4 regions of the Massilia sp. METH4 genome follow, and region 1 is predicted to be linked to each of the others. Evidence: predicted binding sites of a transcription regulator. Region 1 holds the regulator's gene; each other region holds the start of a gene.
What was found. The regulator sigma-54, encoded in region 1, starts transcription at its own class of promoters, with help from an activator protein. The targets are predictions, from matches to a motif close to TGGCANGNAANCTGCTTT.
Positions count from the first base shown of each region.

Region 1 (5,923 bases):
TTCGTGCACCAGGGCGGGCATGACAAGCTCACGCCGTTCAAGGCGCTGCTGGCCCAGCTGAACCTTTCCGAGGAGCAGGTGGGGTTCATCGGCGACGACGTGGTCGATCTACCCATCCTGTCGCGCGTCGGTTTCGCCGTGGCGGTGCCGAACGCGCGCCCGGAAGTGCTCACGCGCGTGCATCACGTGACGGAAAACCGTGGCGGCCATGGCGCCGTGCGCGAAGTGTGCGAATTCGTGATGCGTGCGCAAGGCAGTTACGAGCGCGTGATGGCCCAGTTCCTGGGCTGACGTTTCAAGGAGAAGCCATGCGCAACCAGCGAACCGCCCACCGCTACCGGCTGTCGATCGGCATGATGCTCGCGCTGTTCGGCGCGCTGGGCTCGTTCTGGCTCGTCCAGATGATGGATCGGGCCGGCGGAGAAATGGAGGCGGGCATCAAGGTCGACGAGCCGGATTACATCGTGGAGCGCTTCTCGTTCGTGCGCATGACGAAGACCGGCCAGCCCAGCTACATCATTTCAGGCGACAAGCTGACGCACCGGCCGTCCGACGATTCGTCGGAGGTCGAGAAGCCGGTGGTGCGCAGCCTGTCGGGCGACAAGCCGCCGATGGACATCCGCGCCGAGCGTGCCCGCGTTGACCAGGACAATGCGCGCGTGACGTTGACGAAGAACGTGAACATCCACCGCGCCGCCGCGCCGAACGCACGGGACATGACGCTGACGACGGAAAAGCTGACGATTTATCCCGACGAGGACCGCATGGAAACGGACCAGCCGGTGCGGATGCAGAGCGGCGGCGCCACCGCCACCGGCGTGGGCATGCAGGCCAACAATGCCACCCGCCAGTTGCAGCTGGGGCGCGGCACGATCGTGTATCCACCCCGGGCGCGGCAATAGACAAATAGGAATCGAAGATGAAGAAACTCATACTGTCGGCGTTACTGCTGCTGGGAGCGGCGGGGTTCGCGGCGGCCGAGAAGGCCGACTCGTACAAGCCCACGGAAATCAACTACGGCCGCCTGGACGCGGACGACGTCAAGCAGGTGTACACCTTCACCGGCGACGTGACGCTCACCCGCGGCACGCTGCGCATGAAGGCCGACAAGGCGGTGGTGACCTACACGCCGGACGGCTACCAGCTGGCCACCCTGACCGGCGGCGGCAAGAAGGTGACCTTCCGCCAGAAGCGCGACGGCGAGGGCGACCAGTGGATGGAAGGCGAGGCCGACCGCATCGAATACGATGAAAAGGGCGAGCTGGTGAAGATGTATTCGAAGGCGAAAATCCGCCGCCTCGAAGGCAGCAAGCCGAGCGACGAGGTCGAGGGCGAATTCATCTCCTACGACAGCCGCCGCGAATTCTTCAGCGTGCGCAATACCAGCACGGGTAACGACAAGCCGGGCGCGGGCCGCGGCACGATGGTGATCCAGCCGAAACGCACGGCGCCGCCGCCGGCCGGCACCACCCAACCGCCGGCCGCGCCGGCAGCGGGGGACTGATGGACGGAGCGCAACAGAATTGCAGCACGCTGATCGTGCGTGGCTTGCAAAAGAGCTATGGCAAGCGGCAGGTGGTGCACGACGTGTCTTTGCAGCTGGCGTGCGGCGAAGTGGTGGGCCTGCTGGGTCCGAACGGCGCGGGCAAGACCACGTCGTTCTACATGATCGTGGGCCTCGTCGCCTCGGACGCCGGCACCATCGACCTCGACGGTACCGACATCTCGACGCTGCCGATCCACAAGCGCGCCACGCTCGGCCTGTCCTACCTGCCGCAGGAAGCCTCCGTGTTCCGCAAGCTGACGGTGGAGGACAATATCCGTGCCGTGCTGGAGATCCAGAAGGTCAATGGCAAGGCCTTGCCGAAGGCCGACATCGATGCGCGGCTGAACGCGCTGCTGGCCGACCTGCAGATCGAGAAGCTGCGCGAGAACACGGCGCTGTCGCTGTCCGGCGGCGAGCGGCGCCGCGTGGAAATCGCCCGCGCGCTGGCCACCAACCCGCGTTTCGTGCTGCTCGACGAGCCGTTCGCCGGCGTGGACCCGATCGCGGTGATCGAAATCCAGCGCATCGTGCGCTTCCTGAAGGAGCGTGGCATCGGCGTATTGATCACGGATCACAACGTGCGCGAAACGCTGGGCATCTGCGACCGGGCGTATATCATCAATCAGGGCAGCGTACTGGCTTCCGGCCGGCCGGACGACATCATTGCCGACGAATCCGTGCGCCGCGTTTATCTGGGTGAACATTTCCGCATGTGATCCACCATTTCCAGCCCTTGAACGCAGCCCTTGAACGTTATTGATCAGCCATGAAACAGTCTTTGCAACTGCGCACTTCCCAGCATCTCGCGCTGACGCCGCAACTGCAGCAGTCGATCCGGCTGCTGCAATTGTCCACGCTGGAGCTGCACCAGGAACTGGAACAGCTGCTGACCGATAACCCCCTGCTCGAGCGGCTCGACGATCCGCTCGACCGCTCGGTGCGCCTGCTGGCCGATGGCGCGATCAATACCTCGCAGGGCGGCACCGAGGCGCCGCCGGAGGGCGGCCCGGCGCACGACGCGCCGGCCGCGCCGGAACCGGAGGCGTATGACGGCGGCGATGGCGAAGGGCTGGCCACCGGCGACCTCGACTGGGGCAGCGCCGGCAGCGGCAAGGGCCCGGACGACGACGATGCCCGCCCGCAGCTGGAAGCGAGCCACCGCAGCCTGCGCGAGCACCTGATGGAGCAGATGCGCGTCACGGTCCTCGAATCCCGCGATCGCGCCCTGGTGGAACTGATCATCGACGCGCTGGACGACAACGGCTATCTCGAAGAGAGCCTGGAAGAGATCCATGAACGCTTGCCGGAAGAGCTGGAAATCGAGATCGACGAGTTGCGCACGGCCCTGAAACTGCTGCAGAGCTTCGACCCGCCCGGCATCGGCGCCCGCAACGCCTCCGAATGCCTGGCGCTGCAGATCCGGCGCATGCCGAACGTGCCGCTGGTGACCCGCCGCATGGCGCTGTGCATCGTCGAAAAACACCTGCAATGGTTCGCCCAGCGCGACTTCAACAAGCTCAAGAAGGCGCTCGATTGCGATGACGAAGACTTGCGAGAGGCGCAGGCCGTGATTCGCCAATGCAATCCGCATCCGGGCGCCGCCTTCGCACCCGACGTGTCAGACTATGTGGTACCGGACGTGGTGGTGAAGAAAGGACGCAACGGCTGGGTCGTCACACTGAACAACGACGTGATGCCGCGCCTGCGTGTCAATGCGCTGTATGCCAGCCTGCTCAAGCAGGGCAAGGGCGAATCGCAGATGAGCGCCCAGTTGCAGGAAGCCAAGTGGCTCATCAAGAACATGCGCCAGCGCTTCGACACCATCCTCCGCGTGGCCCAGGCCATCGTCGAGCGGCAGAAGAACTTTTTCTCGCATGGCGCTGTGGCAATGAGGCCCCTTGTGTTGCGCGAGATTGCTGATACACTGGGCCTGCACGAGAGCACTATCTCTCGGGTAACAACTCAAAAATACATGCTGACCCCTCACGGCATGTTTGAGTTGAAGTACTTTTTTGGCAGCCATGTCGCAACCGAAGCTGGTGGGGAAGCTTCCTCGACTGCGATCAGGGCGCTGATTGTGCAATTCACAGGAGCCGAAGACCCGAAGAACCCTTTATCCGACAGTAAGATTGCGGACATGCTGGGTGAACAAGGCATGGTGATTGCACGGCGCACCGTCGCCAAGTATCGCGAAGCATTGAAAATCCCTCCAGTCAGCCTCCGCAAGTCTTTGTAGTCACTCTTTGCTTTTCATGCAGTGCATGGGTTCCTCTGCGCCGCCGTCTTGATTGGTGGAGACCGCACGAACCTGTAAATATTTCTTTAGGAGTGTGTGTATGAATCTGACTATCAGTGGACACCATATCGACGTTACCCCTGCCATTCGCGAGTATGTGCAGAACAAGCTGGAACGCGTTAGACGCCATTTCGATCAGCTGATCGATGTAAGTGTGATCCTGAGTGTAGATAATCTCACCGAGAAAGAAAAAAGGCAGAAGGCGGAAATCAATCTGCGCATGTCGGGCAAAACGGTATTCGTCGAAAGCGTCGCGCAAGACTTGTATGCGGCCATCGACACGCTGATCGACAAGCTGGACCGCCAGGTCATGAAGCACAAGGATAAAGTGCAGAACCACAATCACGAAACCATCAAGCACCTGAGCGAGAGCGAGATCCCCGCGTCGCCCGCATAACGACGGGCGCAGGTCTGCTGCAACAAAAGGGCGCGCGATGCGCCCTTTGTTATGTCAGCACTGAAGGATTTATGCCACACCCTTCGCATCCATGGCTAGAATGAGGCCAATAACGACAACGATGCGAGACACCATGACCGACCACGTCCATACGAAGGTGCGCAACGGCACCGGCTTCATCACACTCGACCGTCCCAAGGCATTGAACTCGCTGTCGCTCGACATGATCCGGACGATCACGGGCACGCTGCTGTCCTGGCGCGACGACGATGACATTGCCGCCGTCGTCATCCGCAGCACTACCGAGAAGGCCTTGTGCGCGGGCGGCGATATCCGCTTCTTCCATGCCGCCGGCAGCGCCACGCCGCAGGGCGGCAGTGCCCAGATCGAGGATTTCTTCACCGAGGAATATGCGCTGAACTATGTCGTGCACTGCTTCCCCAAACCGTATGTCGCCGTGATGGATGGCGTGGTGATGGGCGGCGGCATGGGCATTGCGCAGGGCGGCCCGCAATGCGGCGTGCGCGTGGTGACGGACCGCACGCGCCTGGCGATGCCCGAGGTAAACATCGGCCTGTTCCCCGACGTGGGCGGCAGCTACTTCCTGTCGCGCGCGCCCGGCAAGCTCGGCATTTACCTGGCGTTGACCGCCGTCACGATCGGCGCGGCCGATGCGCTGTATTGCAAGCTGGCGGACCATTACGTGCCCGCGCCCGAGCTGCCACTGCTGGCCGACCTGGTCGGTTCCACGGCCGGCGCCGGCCTGCGCGAGGCGGTCGCCATGTTCGCCCGCCCGCTGCGCGAGGAAGCGGGCCCGTCGGAATTGCAGGCGCACCGCGCACTGATCGACGACCATTTCTCGCAGCATTCCGTGCTGGACATCGTCGCCTCGCTGCGCCGCGACGATCACCCGTTCGCGCAGAAGACACTGGCCGCGATGGAACGCCGCTCGCCGCTGATGATGCGCGTCACGCTCGAGATGATCCGGCGCGGCGCCACGATGGGCATTGCCGACTGCCTGCGCATGGAACGCAACCTGGTGCGACGCACCTTCGAGCACGGCGAGGTGATCGAAGGCGCGCGCGCGCTCGTCATCGATAAGGACCATGCGCCGCGCTGGAATCCACCCACGCTGGAAGCGGTGACGGACGAGATGGTGGCGCGCTTCTTTGAGCCGGCCTGGCCTTCGTGGGCCCATCCGTTGCGGCACCTGTGAGGCCGTCTTGGACCGCCGCGCATTCCTGACATGGACCGCCGCTGCGCTGGCGCTGCCGGCTCGCGCCGACGAGGCCGCCGAGCCGGTGCTGCTGGTAGACCACCACCAGCACCTGTTCAGCCCGGCAATGGCGCGGCTGCTCGACACGGGCGCGGGCGGACCGCCCGCGATCGCGGGGAAGGACGTGATCGCGCTGCTCGACACCGCCGGCATCCGGCGCGCCGCGCTGCTGTCCGTGGCCTATGTGTGGGGCAGCCCGGCGCGCAAGATCGACGACGAGTACACCAAGGTGCGCGCCGAGAACGACTTCAACGGCGCGCAGGCGGCGCTGTACCCGGACCGGCTGCGCGCGTTCTGCAGCTTCAATCCGCTGAAGAATTACGCGCTGGAAGAACTGGAACGGTGCGCGGCGCTGCCCGACCTGAAGCATGGCATCAAACTACACTTCGGCAATTCAGACGTGCAGCT
Region 1 covers NZ_CP146614.1:2,362,334-2,368,256, forward strand. Annotated here, with positions in the region: gene V6Z91_RS10460 (HAD family hydrolase) at 1-291, shown strand, start outside; gene lptC (LPS export ABC transporter periplasmic protein LptC) at 309-902, shown strand; gene lptA (lipopolysaccharide transport periplasmic protein LptA) at 920-1,504, shown strand; gene lptB (LPS export ABC transporter ATP-binding protein) at 1,504-2,262, shown strand; gene V6Z91_RS10480 (RNA polymerase factor sigma-54) at 2,313-3,782, shown strand; gene raiA (ribosome-associated translation inhibitor RaiA) at 3,883-4,239, shown strand; gene V6Z91_RS10490 (enoyl-CoA hydratase/isomerase family protein) at 4,373-5,455, shown strand; gene V6Z91_RS10495 (amidohydrolase family protein) at 5,463-5,923, shown strand, end outside.

Region 2 (5,923 bases), 310 kb from region 1:
GCGGCGGCCGGTGCTTCCGCCGCGGCCGGAGCGGCGGCGGTCGCCGCTGGCGCATCCGCCGCCGGCGTATCCTGCGACCAGGCCGGCGCGGCACTGAACGCCATCAGCATGGCTGCCCCGGCCAGCCACTTCGTTATCGTTTTCTTCATCGGTTTCCCCTTTTATATTTAAAGCGCATCGTTGCCGGTTTCGCCGGTACGGATACGAATCACCTGTTCCAGGTTATAAACGAAAATCTTCCCGTCACCGATTTTGCCGGTGCGGGCAGCCGTTTCGATGGCTTCGATGGCCTGCTCGACGATCGCGTCGTCGACCGCCGCTTCGATCTTGGTCTTGGGCAGGAAATCGACCACGTACTCGGCGCCGCGGTACAGCTCCGTGTGGCCTTTCTGGCGGCCGAAACCCTTCACCTCGGTCACGGTAATCCCTTGCACGTTGATCGCGGAAAGGGCTTCACGCACCTCGTCTAGCTTGAACGGCTTGATGATGGCGGTAATCATTTTCATGGCAGGCCTCGTTTTTGTTTCAGAAGGTTTTGGACAGGGTGAACACGGCGCCCGATTTACCCAGGTTCTTGCCGTTCGGCGCGAAATACGCTTCGGTATTGGTATCGACATAGGCCAGCGATACCGTGGCGACGCCGAAGTCCTTCGTGATCCCGACTTTCCAGTCGGTGTAGCTGGCGACGTCGTTATTCCTGACTTTCTGGCGACCGATGTGCAGGTTCAGGATGAACCCGTCGCCCACTTCCTGGTTGACGGACGCATCCAGATACTGGCTGTTCTTGCTGTCGGCAAAGCCGAACAGGTTGGTCAGCGAATGGGAGTATTTCAACGTGGCGGGGCCGAAGCCGACCTGGCCGTACAATTCGAACGTGTTCGCGCTGGTGGGCAGCGAGTTCGACGGGTAGAGGTAGCCCAGGCCGCCCACGTCGTACGTGAAGCCGGAGCCGATCTCGCCGCGCTTGCCGGCATACACGTCCCATTCGACGCTGCCGTCGCCGCCCCCGTCCTTGACCCACTTGATGGTGGACAGCCAGGTGCCGGCATAGAAACCTGTCGGGTTATTGACCCAGTCAGCGCCGCCCTGCAGCGCGGGTTTCAGACGTGTTTGCGAAATCCCGCGGTAACGGTAATCGCTGGTGACGGCCGCGTTGAAGCTGATCTCATTGTCCGGTTTCGCCGCGGCTGCTTCCTGTGCCTGGGCCTGGCCTGTTGCGATGCATGCGAACAGGACGGCGATGGACAGCGTGGAACGCTTGCTCGGGTATGACATGGCGATTTCCTTTTGAGTGAACTTTTATTGCGGTTTAAAATTCGTCTGACTCGTTGTCCTGATACCTATAGCAGAATGCGTGCCAGCAAATAGTTGCTGTGCCGATAGCTGAGCCGTGGAACAGGACGCCTGTTTCGCACCAAATAAACTTCGGAGCCGCACCACGGTGGTGCGCTCACGGCACAAACTTTCACCGGGAGCCCATTGTGGACATGAACAACTTCTTCAACGACCTGCAATCGAAAATCAATCACGTCATCGAAAACTCGCCCGCCAAGGATATTGAGCGCAATGTGAAGGCGATGATGACGCAGGGCTTTTCCAAGCTCGACCTCGTCACACGCGAAGAGTTCGACATCCAGGCGCAGGTCCTGGCAAAGACCCGCGCGCGGCTGGAATTGCTGGAAACGCGCCTGGCCGAGCTGGAAGCGAAGATCGCGGCGGAAAAGGCGCCGCTGTAACGGTCTTCCGTATTTGCTGCGGCACAATGCCGCACCCGCTGTCGCGTTCTACGATGCACGATCGTCTCGTATTCATAGAGCTTGCAGCGGGGAATCATGAGCCTGGCCGTCCTGAAAAGCCGTGCGCTGAACGGCATCGAAGCGCCTGAAGTCAGCGTCGAAGTGCACCTGGCCGGCGGCTTGCCGGCCTTTGCCATCGTCGGGCTTGCCGACACCGAAGTGAAGGAAGCGCGCGAGCGCGTGCGCGCGGCGATCGCCAACGCCGGCTTCGAAATGCCGAACCACCGCATTATCGTCAATCTGGCGCCAGCCGACCTGCCCAAGGAATCGGGCCGTTTCGACTTGCCTATCGCGCTCGGCATCCTGGCCGCGTCCGGCCAGATCCCCGCTCCCCCGCTGTCCCGTTATGAATTCGCCGGTGAACTGTCGCTAACCGGCGAGCTGCGCCCCATCCGCGGCGCGCTGGCCATGACGTTTGCCATGCAGCGGGCCCGCACCCGCGGCGCCATCGTCCTGCCATTGGCCAATGCGGACGAGGCGGCACTCGTCGATGGTGCGGCGGTGTATCCCGCCGCGACGTTGCTCGAAGTCTGCAACCACTTCCGCGCGGCGGACGACAGCGCCCGGCTTGCGCGGCATCGCCCGGCGCCCCCGCCGGCCCTGGCCGGGCATCCTGACTTCGCCGAAGTGAAAGGCCAGTGGCACGCGAAACGGGCGCTCGAAGTGGCGGCAGCCGGTGGCCACAGCTTATTGATGATGGGCCCGCCGGGTTCGGGCAAGACCATGCTGGCGTCCCGCTTTCCCGGCCTGCTGCCCGCGATGACGAACGACGAAGCCCTGGAAGCGGCCGCCGTACAGTCGCTGACGGGCGGTTTCAAGGCCTCCGCGTGGAAGGTGCGGCCGTTTCGCGCCCCGCATCACACATCCTCCGGCGTTGCGCTGGTGGGCGGCGGCAGCGTGCCGAGGCCAGGCGAAATCTCGCTGGCGCATTGCGGCGTGCTGTTCCTGGACGAGTTGCCGGAATTCGACCGCCGCGTGCTGGAAGTACTGCGCGAACCGCTCGAATCGGGCCGGGTAACGATCTCCCGTGCGGCCCGCCAGGCCGAGTTCCCCGCCCGGTTCCAGCTGGTGGCGGCGATGAATCCCTGCCCTTGCGGCTACTACGGGCACCTCTCTGGCAAGTGCAAATGCTCGCAAGACACGATCGGCCGTTACCAGGACCGCATTTCCGGCCCGCTGCTGGACCGGATCGACATGCAGATCGAGGTCGGTGCGGTGCCGACCGAGACGCTGGACACGGTGGAGGATGGAGAGCCGACGCAAGCGATCGCGGCGCGCGTACAGGCGGCGTTCGAACGGCAACTGGAACGGCAAGGCAAGAGCAATCGCTACCTGACGTCGCGCGAAATCGACCGCTACTGCAAGCCCGACCGTGGTGGCCAGGACACACTGCACAAGTCGATGCTGCAATTCCACTGGTCGGCACGCGCCTATCACCGCGTGCTGCGGGTGGCGCGGACGATCGCCGACCTCGCCGGCTCGGACACGGTACAGGCCAGGCACGTGGGCGAGGCTGTGCAATTTCGCCGCGTGCTGCGACAGCTGTGAAGGACTGACCTGACTTTTGCAGCGATAGCGCCCGGCTTCCGACGCTGCTACCATCGTTGCATGAAACTCTCCCTGACGATTCCGACGATTCTCGCCGTGGCAGCGGCGGTGAGCGCCTGCAGCCCGAAACTCGACTGGCGCGACTACCGCGCCGCGGACGCAGCCTATTCGGTGCTGTTCCCAGGCAAGCCGGCGACGCACACGCGCACCGTCAAGCTCGACGGGCGTGATGCGCCGATGACGATGACGGCCGCTGAAGTGGACGGTACCGTGTTCGCCGTCGGCAGCGCTGAGCTGGCAGACGCGCCCCAGGCCGAGGCCGCAGTCCAGTCGTTGCGCACCGCCATGGTGCGCAATATCGGCGGCACCATCACCAGCGAGGCGGTACGGGAAGGCGGCTTGGAGATTGCGGCCCATGGCGCGAACAACGGGCGGCCGATGCAGTTGCATGGCCGATTCCTGGCGCGGGGAAGCCGTGCCTACCAGGTGATTGTCCTCGGGCCCGAGAAGGCGGTCGACACTGAAAACATTGACACCTTCATCCGTTCATTTAAGCTGAACTGAAACGCTGGCGTGCGTGCCAGTGTCCGCCGGTAAGCCGTGATATCGTTGGACCATTAAAACAACACGTCAGGAAGCGCCATGTTAATCACATTCAAATCCCAGACATCGCCCGATGTCACGATGGTCCAGGAACACGCTCAACGGATCCTGGATGTGCTCAACAAGAATCATACGCGCGGTGTCATCACTGCCGCCGAGGCGGCGCAGGCCGTGCAATTGCTGGAGAAGGAAGTTGCGCTGAGCAAGCTGCACCCGGAAGTGGATGCCGACCATGCCAACCATACTCATCCGCATCACTTGCCCAACGACGATGAGTCGCCGGAAATGGCCGAGAAAAACCACATCGGCTTTGCCCAACGGGCATTTCCGCTGCTGGAAATGCTGCGGGCGGCGCGGGATGGCAACGATAATATTGTCTGGGGAATCTGATCTCCGCTCGCCATTATCTCGGTACCTGATATGAAAGCCCCTGCCGGTATTACTGGACAGGGGCTTTTTGACATCCGGACCGTTGTTTCGCCTCCGCCGAAGGCGTGGTAGCCCTGGTTAGCCTTGGTGACAGGCACCTTTTCCTGCCCAGAGGTGTTTAGCCGCTGCGGCGGACGGGCTTGCCCGCACCCCGGAAACGAAGTGCGGCGGCCTGAGTCTCATGGTTCAGGCGCACCTTCTTTGAAGGGCCCATATCGTCGTGTTGGCCCTGTCGCTCACACTCCTGTTATCGAACCGCGATTATGAATGATCTAAAGGATAGGCTTATACGAGCATGTAATAAGCTTGCGCTGTCATTTGATTCCGACTTTGTATGGGCAGCGCACGATGGGCGAATTCTTCATCCCGTCCTTCGTATTCCTGAGCTCGGCGCACCGAATGGAATCCTGATATTTCAGGATTATGATGAGGTGGGTGAATATGCGGATTCAATTGGCAAAGCCGGCTTTGGTTATGCGGTTTTGAACGAGCCTCTGCCTGATGAGAATTTCGATCTCTCTACATATCGTGAGATGTTTGAGGACTGGGGGCTTAATTCCGGTGACTGAACAACCGGCGCTTGATTGACAAACAGTCGAGCAGTGAGGTCAAGCAGTGTTTCGCCGAGCGAATGGCGCAGTGCTTGGAATGCTGCGGAGCCTGGCCAGCTCGAAGCGGAGGGTACGCACGGATGAGACGGAAGCAGAAAATGGAAAAAGCCCGCAGCGATCACGCTACGGGCTTTTCTCGGAATAACAGCCTGACGATAACCTACTTTCACACTGGTTGCAGCAGTGAGGTCGGGCAGTGCCCGGCCGAACGATCGGCGCATTCGACAGCTCGAAGCGGAGGGTGGGCACGGATGAGACGGAAGCAGAAAATGGAAAAAGCCCGCAGCGATCACGCTACGGGCTTTTCTCGGAATAACAGCCTGACGATAACCTACTTTCACACTGGTTGCAGCACTATCATCGGCGCAAAGTCGTTTCACGGTCCTGTTCGGGATGGGAAGGGGTGGGACCGACTTGCTATGGTCATCAGGCATGACTTGTACGCAGTATCGTCCCGCTACAGGGCGACGCTACTGCTCAATCTGGATTCAGTAAAGTTTTGGGTCACTCATCAAGAGTAAATGCACTGAAAAATTAAATACAACCGTCAAGGTTATAGGGACAAGCCGTACGGGCAATTAGTATCAGTTAGCTTAATGCATTACTGCACTTCCACACCTGACCTATCAACGTCCTGGTCTCGAACGACCCTTCAAGGAGCTCAAGGCTCCGGGAAATCTCATCTTAAGGCAAGTTTCCCGCTTAGATGCTTTCAGCGGTTATCTCTTCCGAACTTAGCTACCCGGCAATGCCACTGGCGTGACAACCGGTACACCAGAGGTTCGTCCACTCCGGTCCTCTCGTACTAGGAGCAGCCCCCTTCAAATTTCCAACGCCCACGGCAGATAGGGACCAAACTGTCTCACGACGTTTTAAACCCAGCTCACGTACCACTTTAAATGGCGAACAGCCATACCCTTGGGACCGGCTACAGCC
Region 2 covers NZ_CP146614.1:2,676,942-2,682,864, reverse strand. Annotated here, with positions in the region: gene amt (ammonium transporter) at 1-149, opposite strand, end outside; gene V6Z91_RS11870 (P-II family nitrogen regulator) at 168-506, opposite strand; gene V6Z91_RS11865 (TorF family putative porin) at 526-1,275, opposite strand; gene V6Z91_RS11860 (accessory factor UbiK family protein) at 1,482-1,736, shown strand; gene V6Z91_RS11855 (YifB family Mg chelatase-like AAA ATPase) at 1,833-3,344, shown strand; gene V6Z91_RS11850 (hypothetical protein) at 3,405-3,908, shown strand; gene V6Z91_RS11845 (DUF1840 domain-containing protein) at 3,987-4,337, shown strand; gene V6Z91_RS11840 (hypothetical protein) at 4,640-4,945, shown strand; rRNA gene rrf (5S ribosomal RNA) at 5,306-5,418, opposite strand; rRNA gene V6Z91_RS11830 (23S ribosomal RNA) at 5,545-5,923, opposite strand, start outside.
Region 2: a site for sigma-54 is predicted at 1,343-1,360, ahead of V6Z91_RS11865 (TorF family putative porin). Genes of this name have one in related genera too.

Region 3 (5,923 bases), 2.9 Mb from region 1:
ACACGCTGATGCGGGGCAGCTGGGTCCAGCGATGAATGAACTCGCCGGCGAGCCATGCGAGCAGTACAGCGAGCGGCCACGCTAATTCGGCCGAGATGACCAGGAAATCTGGCATTGGGTTCCTCCTATTGTTGATTGCTTGAGCCGGGCAGGATCGGCAAAACTACATTTGCGCGAATGTAGTTGATATCGTCCGGTGGTGCAAGTAGAACTCATCCATAGATGACTATATAGCAAGACTTCCCGCCGCGTCGCACACCACGCGTGTCCGGTACAATGCGGGCATTTGCCAAAACACCAAGGGGACCCCATGCTCGAACTGGTCAGCGAACACGCCTGCCACGGCGGCGTGCAGCGCTTCTACAAGCACGACTCGCAGGCGATCGGCCTGCCGATGCGCTTTTCCGTCTTCCTCCCGCCCCATGCCGACGGGGCGCGGCTGCCGGCCCTGTTCTACCTGGCCGGGCTGACGTGCACCGAGGAGACGTTCATGATCAAGGCCGGCGCCCAGCGCGTGGCGGCCGAGCTGGGCCTGGTGCTGGTGGCGCCGGACACGAGCCCGCGCGGCGCCGGCGTGCCCGGCGAATCGGATGCGTGGGATTTCGGCGTGGGTGCCGGTTTCTACCTCGATGCGACGCAGGAGCCGTGGGCGAAGCATTACCGGATGGAGAGCTACATCCACGAGCTGCGCGAGCTGGTGACGCGCGAACTGCCGGTGGATACCGCCCGGGTCGGCATTTTCGGCCACTCGATGGGCGGCCACGGCGCGCTCACGCTGGCGCTGCGCCGGCCCGACCTGTTCAAGTCGGTCTCCGCCTTCGCGCCGATCGCCGCGCCGATCCACTGCCCATGGGGCCGCAAGGCATTCACGGGTTACCTGGGCGAAGACGAATTCGCGTGGGCGGACCACGACGCCACGGCGCTGATGTCGAAGCGCTGCGCGCCCTTCCCGCACGGGATCCTGATCGACCAGGGCCTGGCCGACAAGTTCCTGAACGAGCAATTGAAACCCGAGCTGTTCGAAACGGCGTGCGCGGCCGCCGGCCAGCCGCTGACCTTGCGGCGGCATGCCGGGTACGACCACGGGTATTACTTCATCACCACGTTCATCGAAGACCACCTGCGCTGGCACGCGCCGCAGCTGTAGCGCTACAGCTTGATTTCAGTGCCGAGTTTTTGCAGGAACTGCGCGATCCACTGAGGATGCGCCGGCCAGGCCGGCGCGGTGACGAACTGGCCGTCGGTGACGGCGGCATCGACGGCGATGTCGGCGAATTCCGCGCCCGCCAGTTTCACCTCCGGCGAACAGGCCGGGTAGCACGAGATCTTCCGGCCGCGGATCACGTCCGCGGCGGCCAGCAGCTGCGCGCCGTGGCACACGGCGGCGATCGGCTTGCCGCTCTCGGCGAATTCCCTGACGATCTCGATCACGCGCGGGTCGAGGCGCAGGTATTCGGGCGCGCGGCCGCCAGCGATCGCCAGTGCGTCATATTTCGCTGTGTCGACTTCATCGAACGCGGCATTGAGCGTGAACTGGTGGCCCGGCTTTTCCGTGTAGGTCTGGTCGCCCTCGAAATCGTGGATCGCCGTCTTGATCTTATCGCCGGCCTTCTTGCCGGGGCAGACCGCGTGCACCGTGTGGCCCACCGCCTGCAATGCCTGGAACGGCACCATCGTTTCATAGTCTTCGGCGAAGTCGCCGGTCAGGAACAGAATGGTTTTTGCTGCCATGCTTGCCTCCTTGAACACACCACCAAGGTGCTCGGTTGTTGGAAAGGCAATCATAGCATCGAAAAAAAAGGCCGGGCATCGGCCCGGCCTCGTTTGCGCCGCGTACGGGCGGCTTACGCTTCCTTCTTGTGCAGCACGGTCTTGATGGTGTTCGCCAGGTCCTCGGCGACGAACTTGGCCACGTAGGCGTCGGCGCCGACACCCTTCACGTGGTCCTCGTTGGTCTTGCCCGACAGCGAGGAGTGGATCACCACGGGGATCTTCGAGAAACGCGGGTCCTGCTTGATCTTGCGGGTCAGCGTGAAGCCATCCATCTCCGGCATTTCCAGGTCGGTCAGCACGAGCGCGACGCGGTCCGACACTTCGATGCCCTCGGCCTTGCAGCCGACGGCGATGCTGTTCAGCTTGTCCCAGGCTTCCTTGCCCGATTTCGTCATCACGAACGGCGCGTGCATCGCCTGCAGGCCCTGCTCGATCAGGTTGCGCGCGACGACCGAGTCGTCCGCCGCCAGGATGAAGGAGCCCTGCTTCAGCGCGATGGTCGGCATCGCTTCCGGGTCCACTTCCTTGCCTTCGGCCGGCACCATGCGGCGCAGGATCGTTTCCACGTCCAGCACCTGCGCCAGGCGCGTGCCGTTCGTGTCGCCGTCCAGGCGGGCGATCGAGGTCACCATGCCGGTGGCGTTGCTGCCCTCGGCGGTCAGCACCTGGCTCCAGTCCAGGCGCACGATCTCGTCCACCGATTCCACGGCAAAGGCTTGCGTGGTGCGTGCAAATTCCGTGACGAGCATGATGTTCAGGCCCGTCTTCGGCTTCACGCCCACGATGGCCGGCAAGTCCATCACGGGGATGATCTGGCCGCGCAGGTTGACCACGCCCAGCATGTGCGGCTGCGCGCCGGCCACCGCCGTCACGGGCGGCATGGCCACGATCTCGCGGATCTTGAATACATTGATGCCGTACAGCTCGGAACGGTCACCGTTCTCGTCGCCGCCGAGGCGGAACAGCAGCAGCTCGAATTTGTTCGTATTGGTGAGGTTGGTGCGTTCGTCGATTTCCTGTTGTACGCTTTTCATCAGTGTTCCCCGGTCGTCAGTGCCTGCCGCGATGCGGCGTCGATTGGGGCAGTATAGGCGAGAAAATTGGCGGCACCCCCGTTCCTGTACATTAAGGCAATGAGGAATAGTGCCGGGAAACAACACCCTGAAACCTGGCAGCGCAGGAATGCAAAACGCCACCGGAAAGGTGGCGTTTTTTTGAATCCTGGAGCGGGAGAAGAGTCTCGAACTCTCGACCTCAACCTTGGCAAGGTTGCGCTCTACCAACTGAGCTACTCCCGCAGAAGAGGCATGATTATGCCAGATCGTTTTGATAAATACCAGTATGAAATGCATGCAGTTGCCGGAGCGCCGATACGGGAATTCCGCCGTCGGACTTCTTTCCACTTTCCGCCAGCGCGGATGCGCAGCTGGGCCAAGGCATTGAAATTGCAATAGAAATTTCCCTGGCACTATAAATGCTCTGGAGACAGGCACCTGGTCGCAGACCGGGAAACGCCAACCAGCCATCTCTAGGGGTAGAAAATGATCGACTTCAGCAAGGGTCTTCTCGTCGTGGCCGCCACCGCGACCTTCGGCATGCAATCGGCCAGCGCCGGCACGTTTGCCTCCGCGATCCTGGACATCAACAACTTCAAGATCTCGCACTCGAACGGCAGCGTGTACTGGAACACCGATTTTTCCAAGCTCACCGGGGTGAACGATGCCCATGCCACGGCCTCGCTGAACGGCGTCCACAAAAGCCTGTCGTCGATCGGCCCGCGGCCGGACGTGGCGCACCAGTGCATCGGCTCGCCCTGCCCCGCGTTCGGCGAGAACAACTTCACGCCGTTCAACACGAAGACGCCGATGGGCGGCAACTTCGGCTATGCCGACCAGAATTTCCTGGGCTCGGCGATCTCGGTCAACGGCGCCGCGGCGGGCGCCCGCTCGCAAACGCGCGCCGACGTGGCCACTACCTACAATATGCAGTTCGCCAACAGCAATTCCTCGGTCGGCAGTTCGAACACGATGTCGTTCCGGCTCGGCGCCAGCGACACAATGACGGTGTCGTTCGACGCCACCCCGTTCGCGATGGCGTACTCCTCGCCCGAGGGCCGTCCCGTCACGACCGCCAACGCGCGCATCTCGTGGAGCGTGAACATCGTCGATCTCGCCACGGGCGAGACCGTGTTCGAATACGCGCCGGCACGGCTCAACAGCATGGCCGCGGTCAGCCGCACGCACGGCAACAACGGCACTTCGCTGTACAACGAAAGCGGCACCATCTTCAACATGGCCGCCACCTCGCCGCTCCTGATGGCCAACCGGGATTACCAGATCACGGTGCAGCACAACACGCTGGTCAGCGCCCTGCAACAGGAAGTGCCGGAACCGGGCTCGCTGGCGATCGTGGGCGCCGGCCTGTTCGCCATGACGCTCGGCCGCCGCCTGCGCAAGAGCACGGGCCAGCCGCGCGGCTGAGCACCGTGCCTGCCACCCCGCGCGGGCACCTTCGCCTTCCCGGCCGCGGCGCCCGCCGCGGCCCCTTTTTTTCCCGCTGCCCGAATCGCCTTTGCCACGGTGCGACATCGCGCCCCCTGTCACGGCACGCCCCCTGACACGGCACCATCCCCCTGTGACGGGCACGCCATTCCTCCCCTGTCACCGCGTGCCACTCCTCGCCTGCCACCGCGTACGATTCCTCCCCTGCCACGGGCGCCATTCCTCCCCCTACCACGGGGCGCCGTCCCGGCCTCTATCACGGCGCGCCATCGCGCCCCCTATAATTGCAGCGGTCTAGCAAAGTAAGGGGCGTCTCGCAACAATGGATTCAATCGAAATCGTACTGGCCATGCTGCTGGCCGTGGTGGCCAGCGCCTATCTCGTGCGCGTATTGCCGGTATCGCTGCCCTTGCCGCTGGTGCAGATCGGCCTCGGCGCCGCCATCGCCGGCTACACGGGGCATGGCGTGCAACTCGATCCCGCCCTGTTCTTCCTGCTGTTCCTGCCCCCGCTGCTGTTCCTGGACGGCTGGCGCATCCCCAAGAGCGGCCTGTTCCGCGACAAGGGCATCATCCTCGAGCTGGCGTTCGGCCTCGTCATCTTCACCGTGGTCGGCGCCGGTTTCCTGATCCATTGGCTGATCCCGGCAATGCCCTTGCCGGTGGCCTTTGCGCTGGCGGCCATCGTGTCGCCGACCGATCCGGTTGCCGTCGGCTCGATTGCCTCGCGGGCGCCGATCCCGAAGCGGCTGATGCACATCCTGGAAGGCGAGTCGCTGCTCAACGACGCCAGCGGCCTGGTGTGCTTCCGCTTCGCCGTGGCCGCGGCGATGACGGGCGCGTTCTCGCTCACGCAGGCATCGCTCACCTTCGTCTGGCTGGTCGGCGGCGGCATCGCCGCCGGCGTCGGCGTCACGCTGCTGGTCACGTGGGCGCAGCGCTGGCTGTTCCGGCATTTCGGCGAACCGGCCGGCTCGCCCATCCTCGTCAACCTGCTGATCCCGTTCGGCGCCTACCTCGCGGCCGAGCACACCCATGCCTCCGGCATCCTGGCCGCCGTGTCGGCCGGTGTCACGATGAGCTTTGTGGAACTGTCCGGCCAGGTGATGGCCACCACGCGCATCCAGCGCTCGGCCGTATGGGACACGGTGCAGTTCGCGCTGAACGGCGTGATGTTCGTGCTGCTGGGCGAACAGCTGCCCGACATCCTGCACGGCGCCCGCGTGTCGCTCGACCAGAGCGGCCACCTCAATCCGTGGTGGCTGGTGCTGTACGCGTTCGCGATCTCGTTCGGCCTCCTGGCGCTGCGCTTCATCTGGGTCTGGACCACGCTGCGCGTGACCATCTACCGCAAAAGCCTGCGCGGCGTGGATGCGCCGAAGCCGCCGCTGCGCCTGTTGCTGGCCACGTCGCTGGCCGGCGTGCGCGGCGCCATCACGCTGGCCGGCGTGATGACGCTGCCCCTCACACTGCCGTCCGGCGCGCCGTTCCCGGCCCGCGACCTGACGATCTTCCTGGCCTCCGCGGTGATCCTGATCTCGCTCGTGATGGCCAGCATCGGCCTGCCGCGCCTGCTGGCCGGCATGCACTTCCCGGAGGAACCGGCCGAGCAGCAGGAAGAAGACATGGCGCGGCGCGAGGCGGCCAGCG
Region 3 covers NZ_CP146614.1:6,367,273-6,373,195, forward strand. Annotated here, with positions in the region: gene V6Z91_RS27780 (cation:proton antiporter) at 1-115, opposite strand, end outside; gene fghA (S-formylglutathione hydrolase) at 311-1,147, shown strand; gene V6Z91_RS27790 (DJ-1/PfpI family protein) at 1,150-1,731, opposite strand; gene V6Z91_RS27795 (chemotaxis protein) at 1,845-2,807, opposite strand; tRNA gene V6Z91_RS27800 (tRNA-Gly) at 2,996-3,071, opposite strand; gene V6Z91_RS27805 (PEP-CTERM sorting domain-containing protein) at 3,315-4,253, shown strand; gene V6Z91_RS27810 (Na+/H+ antiporter) at 4,597-5,923, shown strand, end outside.
Region 3: a site for sigma-54 is predicted at 3,208-3,225, ahead of V6Z91_RS27805 (PEP-CTERM sorting domain-containing protein). Genes of this name have one in related genera too.

Region 4 (5,923 bases), 160 kb from region 1:
TGCGCGGCACGCCACGCCCATTGCCCCTGCCGCCCCATGCGCTGGTGGATGCCGAAGGCCGGCCGGGTGCCGCTTTCCAGGTCGCCGCGGTGCGGGCCGACGTGCAACTGCTGGGCAGCGACCGGCGCCGGCTGGCCGGCCGGCCCGTCATCTACCTCGTCAGCGATATGTTTTCCGGCATGGTCACGGGCTTCCACGTCAGCCTGGAGGCGCCCGCCTGGCGCCATGCCTTGCTGGCGCTGGCCAACTGCGCGGCGGACAAGCCGCGCCAGGCCTTGCGGCACGGCCGCGCCATCGCCGCGCAGGATTGGCCGTGCCGCCACCTGCCGGAACGCCTGCTGGTGCCGGGCGCGCTGGCCGGCGGCGGCGACGGCGGCCGGGCCCTGCAGGACAATTTCGGCGTGCGCTGCCTGACGGGTATCCCGGCCGAGGTGCCGGCACGGACGGCGCTGGAGCGCCGCTTCGGCCTGCTGCGCGCGGATGCGCCGGCCCTGTCGGCCGAACTGGGGCCGCTCGACGGGGCGCTGGAACTCCACCAGCTGCGCCGCCTGGTGATCGACGCGATCCTCGAACACAATCTGCAGGGCGACGGCAGGGGCGCGGCCCCGCTGCAGCTGTGGGATTGGGGCATGCGCGAACGCGGCGCCGCGCTGAAGCAGTATGCGGAAGACCTGGTGCGCTGCGCGCTGCTGCCGCTGCAGGATGCGCTGGTGACCGAGGAGGGCATCAGCCTGAACGGCCAGCTGTACACCTGCGCCAAGGCGGTGGAGGAGCGCTGGTTCGATCGCGCGCGCCAGCGCGGCCGCTGGGTCGTGCGCCTGGCATGCGACGAGCAGGAGCCCGAGTGCGTCTACCTGCCCGACCCGGCCGCCCCGATGCGCTTCCACGCTTGCCAGCCGGTGCAGCGCGGCGTCATCGCGGCGCAGCCGTTCGCCCGCCCCGAAGCGCCGGCGCGGCGCCCTCAAACGGCCGCGCCCTACGGCAGCTTCGAACGCATCGTCGCCGGCTTCGTGAACTGATTTCCTTCACCCTCGTTGTATCTTGATGCGCGCCGCCCGGCGCGCTTTTTTATTGATATTGGCAAGTCAATTCTGCTCGCGATGGAACACGATCGGCACATTTTCGCGTCGAAAAAACCTCCAATATCCATGATTGCGACATATTTCCTGAGTTGTTGACTTTCGCGATGACGGCAGGTATGTTGATTCATGGAAATGTCGGTCAGGGTCAGGAAAAACAGAGCTCTCGCATATGATGGCCGAGGCGCGGCGCGAGTTCCTCGGAGAACCGATCGCCAAGCCAGGCGTGCCGTGTCAATGCAAATGAATATACGAGGACCATGGTGACAGAGGATTATTCGACCGACCGCCGCGTCCTGGCCTGGTTCTGCGACGAGATCTTTCACGAGCGCTTTGCCAAGCTGTCGCCGCAGTCGCACCCCATGCATGTTCTCGAGTCCATCGAGGCATCGTCGCCTGCCGCCGCCCGCAAGGCATTGCGCATGACGCTTGCCGACTTCACCGAGCAGTCGTACGACTGGCCACCGGACTTCGTGCGGCTGGTCGACGAACGCCTGCGCGGGGCAGGGTTGCCCACACTGAGCGAGCTCCGGTACCGCTTAGGCAAGCGCATGCGGAAAGTACTCAAGCGTGGCGTCATCGACACGGAGGACGACTACTATATGCTGGCCGGCCTCGCATCGGATCGGAGTGCCAGCATGACCGAGGCAGACCACGCGTTGCTGGCGCGCTTGCTGGCCGACTACGAGAACCGCCTGCGCCCCCAGCCGCCGGCGTGAGCACCAGCCGGCCTTGACCGGCTCACCTCCTCCACGCGACCACTGCCACGCATATTGCAGAAGCCACGGCCGTGAGCGTGCGATTCCTCCACGGCGCAGCGCCAGCTCGCCGTCCTATTCGCCCGGCAACGAGCATGGGTCCGCCGAGCGGCACTGCGCTGCTTCAAGGAGTAACTTGCATCCCGGTGCGTCGCACTGGTGCGCCTTGCGACACCGCAAGCACTTCTACACTGCGGTGACTTTCAAACAAAGTTCGGCGCTCGTGTCGGGCTGAGCCTGCAACATGCACCAACGTGCCAGAAAGGCCAGCAAAGCCGAAACCACTTCATTCGCCTCGTCAAAAAGAGTGCTTACGTGACAAGAAATGGCACGCCGATTGCTTAGATACCCATGTGCAAGCATGTTCACCAACACAAAGGGGCAGCAATGAAGCAAGGGTTGATGAAGGCGGTAACGCGGCGCGATTTTCTCTACCGCGCCGCGGCGGTGGGCGGTACGGGCTTGCTGCTGAACGCGATGAACGCATGGGGCATGGGCATCGGTTCCACGATGTCCGGTCCGCCAGCCTTGACGGGCAGCGGCAAGGGCAAGTCGGTGGTGATCCTGGGCGCCGGCCTGGCCGGCATGACGGCCGCCTACGAGATGGCAAAGCTGGGCTATCGCGTGCAGGTGCTGGAAGCGCGTGGCTTCGCCGGCGGCCGCTGCCAGACGGCGAGGAGCGGCTTCGAGCTCACGGAGCTGGGCGGCGAAACGCAACGCTGCGCGTTCGACAAGGGCCAGTACATCAACCACGGCCCGTGGCGCATTCCGCTGCACCACCAGTCCACGCTGCACTACACGCGGCTGTTCGAGGTGCCGCTGGAAGTGATGGTCAACGATAACGATCACGCCTTCGTCTACCTGGAAAACGGCGGCCCGCTGTCGAAGCAGCGGCTGCGCCCCGCGCAGATCAAGGCCGACATGCGCGGCCATGTGGCCGAGCTGCTGGCCAAGTCGGTGCAGGACCACCAGCTCGACAAGGCCCTCTCGACCGATGACCAGCGCGCGCTGCTCGACTACCTGAAGCACGAGGGCCACCTGGCGGCGGGGGATCTAAGTTACAAGGGCCGCAGCGGCCGCGGCTTTGCCGTCAACCCTGGCGCCGGCGTCACCCCCGGTCCCGGTTCGTTCTCCGATCCGCTCGCTTTCCACGACCTGCTGGCATCCGGCGTGGGCAAGGTGTACAGCGCGGTGCAGGATTACCCGATGCAGAACACGATGTTCCAGCCGGTGGGCGGCATGGATGCCATCGCCAAGGCGTTCGAAAAGCGCGTGGGCCGCCACATCCGCTACAACGCCGAGGTGCAGAAGATCAGCCACGGCGAGAACCATGTCACGATCGCGTTCAAGGACACGAAGACGGGCAAGGAGGGCATCGTCACGGCCGACTACTGCCTGTGCACGATGCCGCTCTCAACCCTGCGCATGGTCGACACCGATTTCTCCGACGGTTTCAAGACCGCCATCAAGTCCGTGGCCTACGCGCCGGTCGGCAAGATCGGCCTGCAGATGAAGCGCCGCTTCTGGGAGGAGGATGATCACATCTATGGCGGCCACGTGCTGACCGACATGAAGGGCATCAACACGATCTCGCTGCCCTCGGCCAGCTGGCAGAAGAAGAAGGGTGTGGTGCTCGGCTACTACAACTACCAGACGGCGGCGATCGAAGTCAGCGGCCTGACGCCCGCCGAACGCGCCGAGTTCGCGCTCGCTGCCGGCGAAAAGATCTTCCCGGCCTATCGGGACTCGTTCGACAGCGCCTTCTCGGTGGCCTGGCACCGCGTGCAATACAACCTGGGCGGCTGGGCCGAATGGAACGACGAAAGCCGCAAGAGCGCCTATCCGAAGCTGCTGGAAGGCGAGGGCCGCGTGCTGCTGGCGGGCGAACACCTGTCCTACCTCACCGGCTGGCAGGCCGGGGCGATCGAATCGGCCTGGCAGCAGATGGCCCGCATTCATGAAAGGGCGATGGCATGACGTACAACTTCACTGCCCTGGTGGCATTGGCGGGCTTCGTCAGCGCGGTGCCGCTGCCCGCATCGGCCGCCGACGGCAAGGCCGTGTACCAGAAGAATTGCGCGGCCTGCCACCAGGCGACCGGCAAGGGCATTCCCGGCGCGTTTCCCGCGCTGGCCGGTAGCGCGTTCGTGCAGGGCCCCGCCAAGGACCCGGCCACCGTGCTCTTGAGGGGCCGCGGCGGCATGCCCGACTTTTCGCAGAACCTCAACGACGGCGATATCGCCGCCGTGCTCACATATGCCCGCTCCAGCTGGGGCAACACGGCGCCGGCCCTGTCCGAACAGGACGTGGCCGCGCTGCGCACCGAGATTTCGGCCGAGGCTTTCTCGGCCGGCCAGATGTCCAACAAACACTGAAAGAGAGGCTTCATGAAACAGCACATCGCCGCCACCCTGCTGATGGCCGCCGCCGCGGTCACCGCCAGCGCGCAGGACATCGTTCGTCACAAGATCCCCGGCTCGGACTTCCCGATCGCGCAAGCCGTGACGATTCCGCCGAATGCCACGATCCACTTCATCAGCGGCCAGGTGCCGCCGATGATCGACAAGTCGGCCAATCCGGACACGATCGCCGCCTATGGCGACACGAAGACGCAGACCGTGGGCGTGCTGAAGAAGATCGAGGAAATCCTGAAGGGCATGGGCCTGACGATGGGCGACGTGGTGAAGATGCAGGTGTTCCTGGTGGGCGACCCGGCCAAGGGCGGCCGCGCCGACACGAAGGGCTTCATGGAAGGCTACACGCAATTCTTCGGCGGCCCGCAACCGAACCTGCCGGCTCGCGCGGTGATGCAGGTGGCGGGGCTGAACTCCGCCGGCTGGCTGGTCGAGATCGAGGTGGTCGCCGCCAAGAAGTAATTCACTGAATACGCTGTAAGGGCTGGAAGGGCCCGGGGAAACTGCCGGCATGCGCGTCGGCAGGGGGACCCTTTTTCGCCTGTTTTTTGCTGCACCGGTTTTTCCATCTTCACTACAAGAAAAGGAATCACAATGCACAAGGCCATCATCACATCGGGCGCTGCCGCGATGCTGCTGCACACCGGATTGTCGCTCGCCGCCGAGCCGGGCGGCGCACCGGAGCCCGAACCGCAAGCGGAAAACGTGGCCGGCGCCGCCGGCGCACCAGTTTCGGTGGGCGCCGTGATCGTCACCGGCACCCGCGCCAGCGGCCTGAAAGCGGAAAACAGCGCCTCGCCGATCCAGGTGCTGGACGCCGGCTCGCTGCAACGTACCGGCCAGCCGGACCTGATCCAGGCCATCGCGCAAAACATCCCGTCGTTTACCGCGCAGGCCTTCGGCGGCGACACGGCGAACCTCACGCTGTCGGCCCGGCTGCGCGGCCTGTCGCCGAACAACACGCTTGTGCTGGTGAATGGCAAGCGGCGGCACGGCACCTCGAACCTGGCCGTGCTGGGCGGCCCGTACCAGGGTGGCGCGGCGGCCGACCTGAACTACATTCCGGTGGCCGCGATCGACCATATCGAAGTGCTGCAGGATGGTGCGGCCGCGCAGTACGGCACCGATGCGATCGCCGGCGTGGTCAACATCATCCTCAAGTCGAACAACCAGGGGTTGTCGGGCAACGTCAATGGCGGCGGCTATGTCGACGGCGGCGGCCACACGGGCGACGGCACGGCCAACATCGGCTTCAAGCTGACCGACAAGGGCTTCCTCAGCCTGACGGGCGAGTCGCGCTACCATGGTTACAGCGACCGCGGCAATCTCGACCCGCGCGTGACGGCCCCGCAAAACATCGCCTCGATGCCCCTGCTGCAGGCGCCCGGCTACCCGCACCTGAACAAGATCGCCGGCGACGCGCAATATCACCTGAACACGCTGGCGCTGAACGCCGGCTATGACATCGACGACGACACGTCGCTGTATGCCTTCGCCACCTGGGGCAAGAAGGAAGCGCGCGCCTACGAGAACTACCGTATGCCGAACCGGCTGCCGGAAGTCTACCCGCTCGGCTTCAGCCCGAAGGAAACGATGAAGGAGATCGACTACGCATTCACTGCCGGCGCCCGCGGCAAGTTCGGCGGCGCATGGAACTGGGAGCTGTCGACCA
Region 4 covers NZ_CP146614.1:2,517,940-2,523,862, forward strand. Annotated here, with positions in the region: gene V6Z91_RS11160 (hypothetical protein) at 1-1,019, shown strand, start outside; gene V6Z91_RS11165 (hypothetical protein) at 1,340-1,798, shown strand; gene V6Z91_RS11170 (flavin monoamine oxidase family protein) at 2,225-3,814, shown strand; gene V6Z91_RS11175 (cytochrome c) at 3,811-4,212, shown strand; gene V6Z91_RS11180 (RidA family protein) at 4,225-4,713, shown strand; gene V6Z91_RS11185 (TonB-dependent receptor) at 4,846-5,923, shown strand, end outside.
Region 4: a site for sigma-54 is predicted at 2,164-2,181, ahead of V6Z91_RS11170 (flavin monoamine oxidase family protein). Genes of this name have one in related genera too.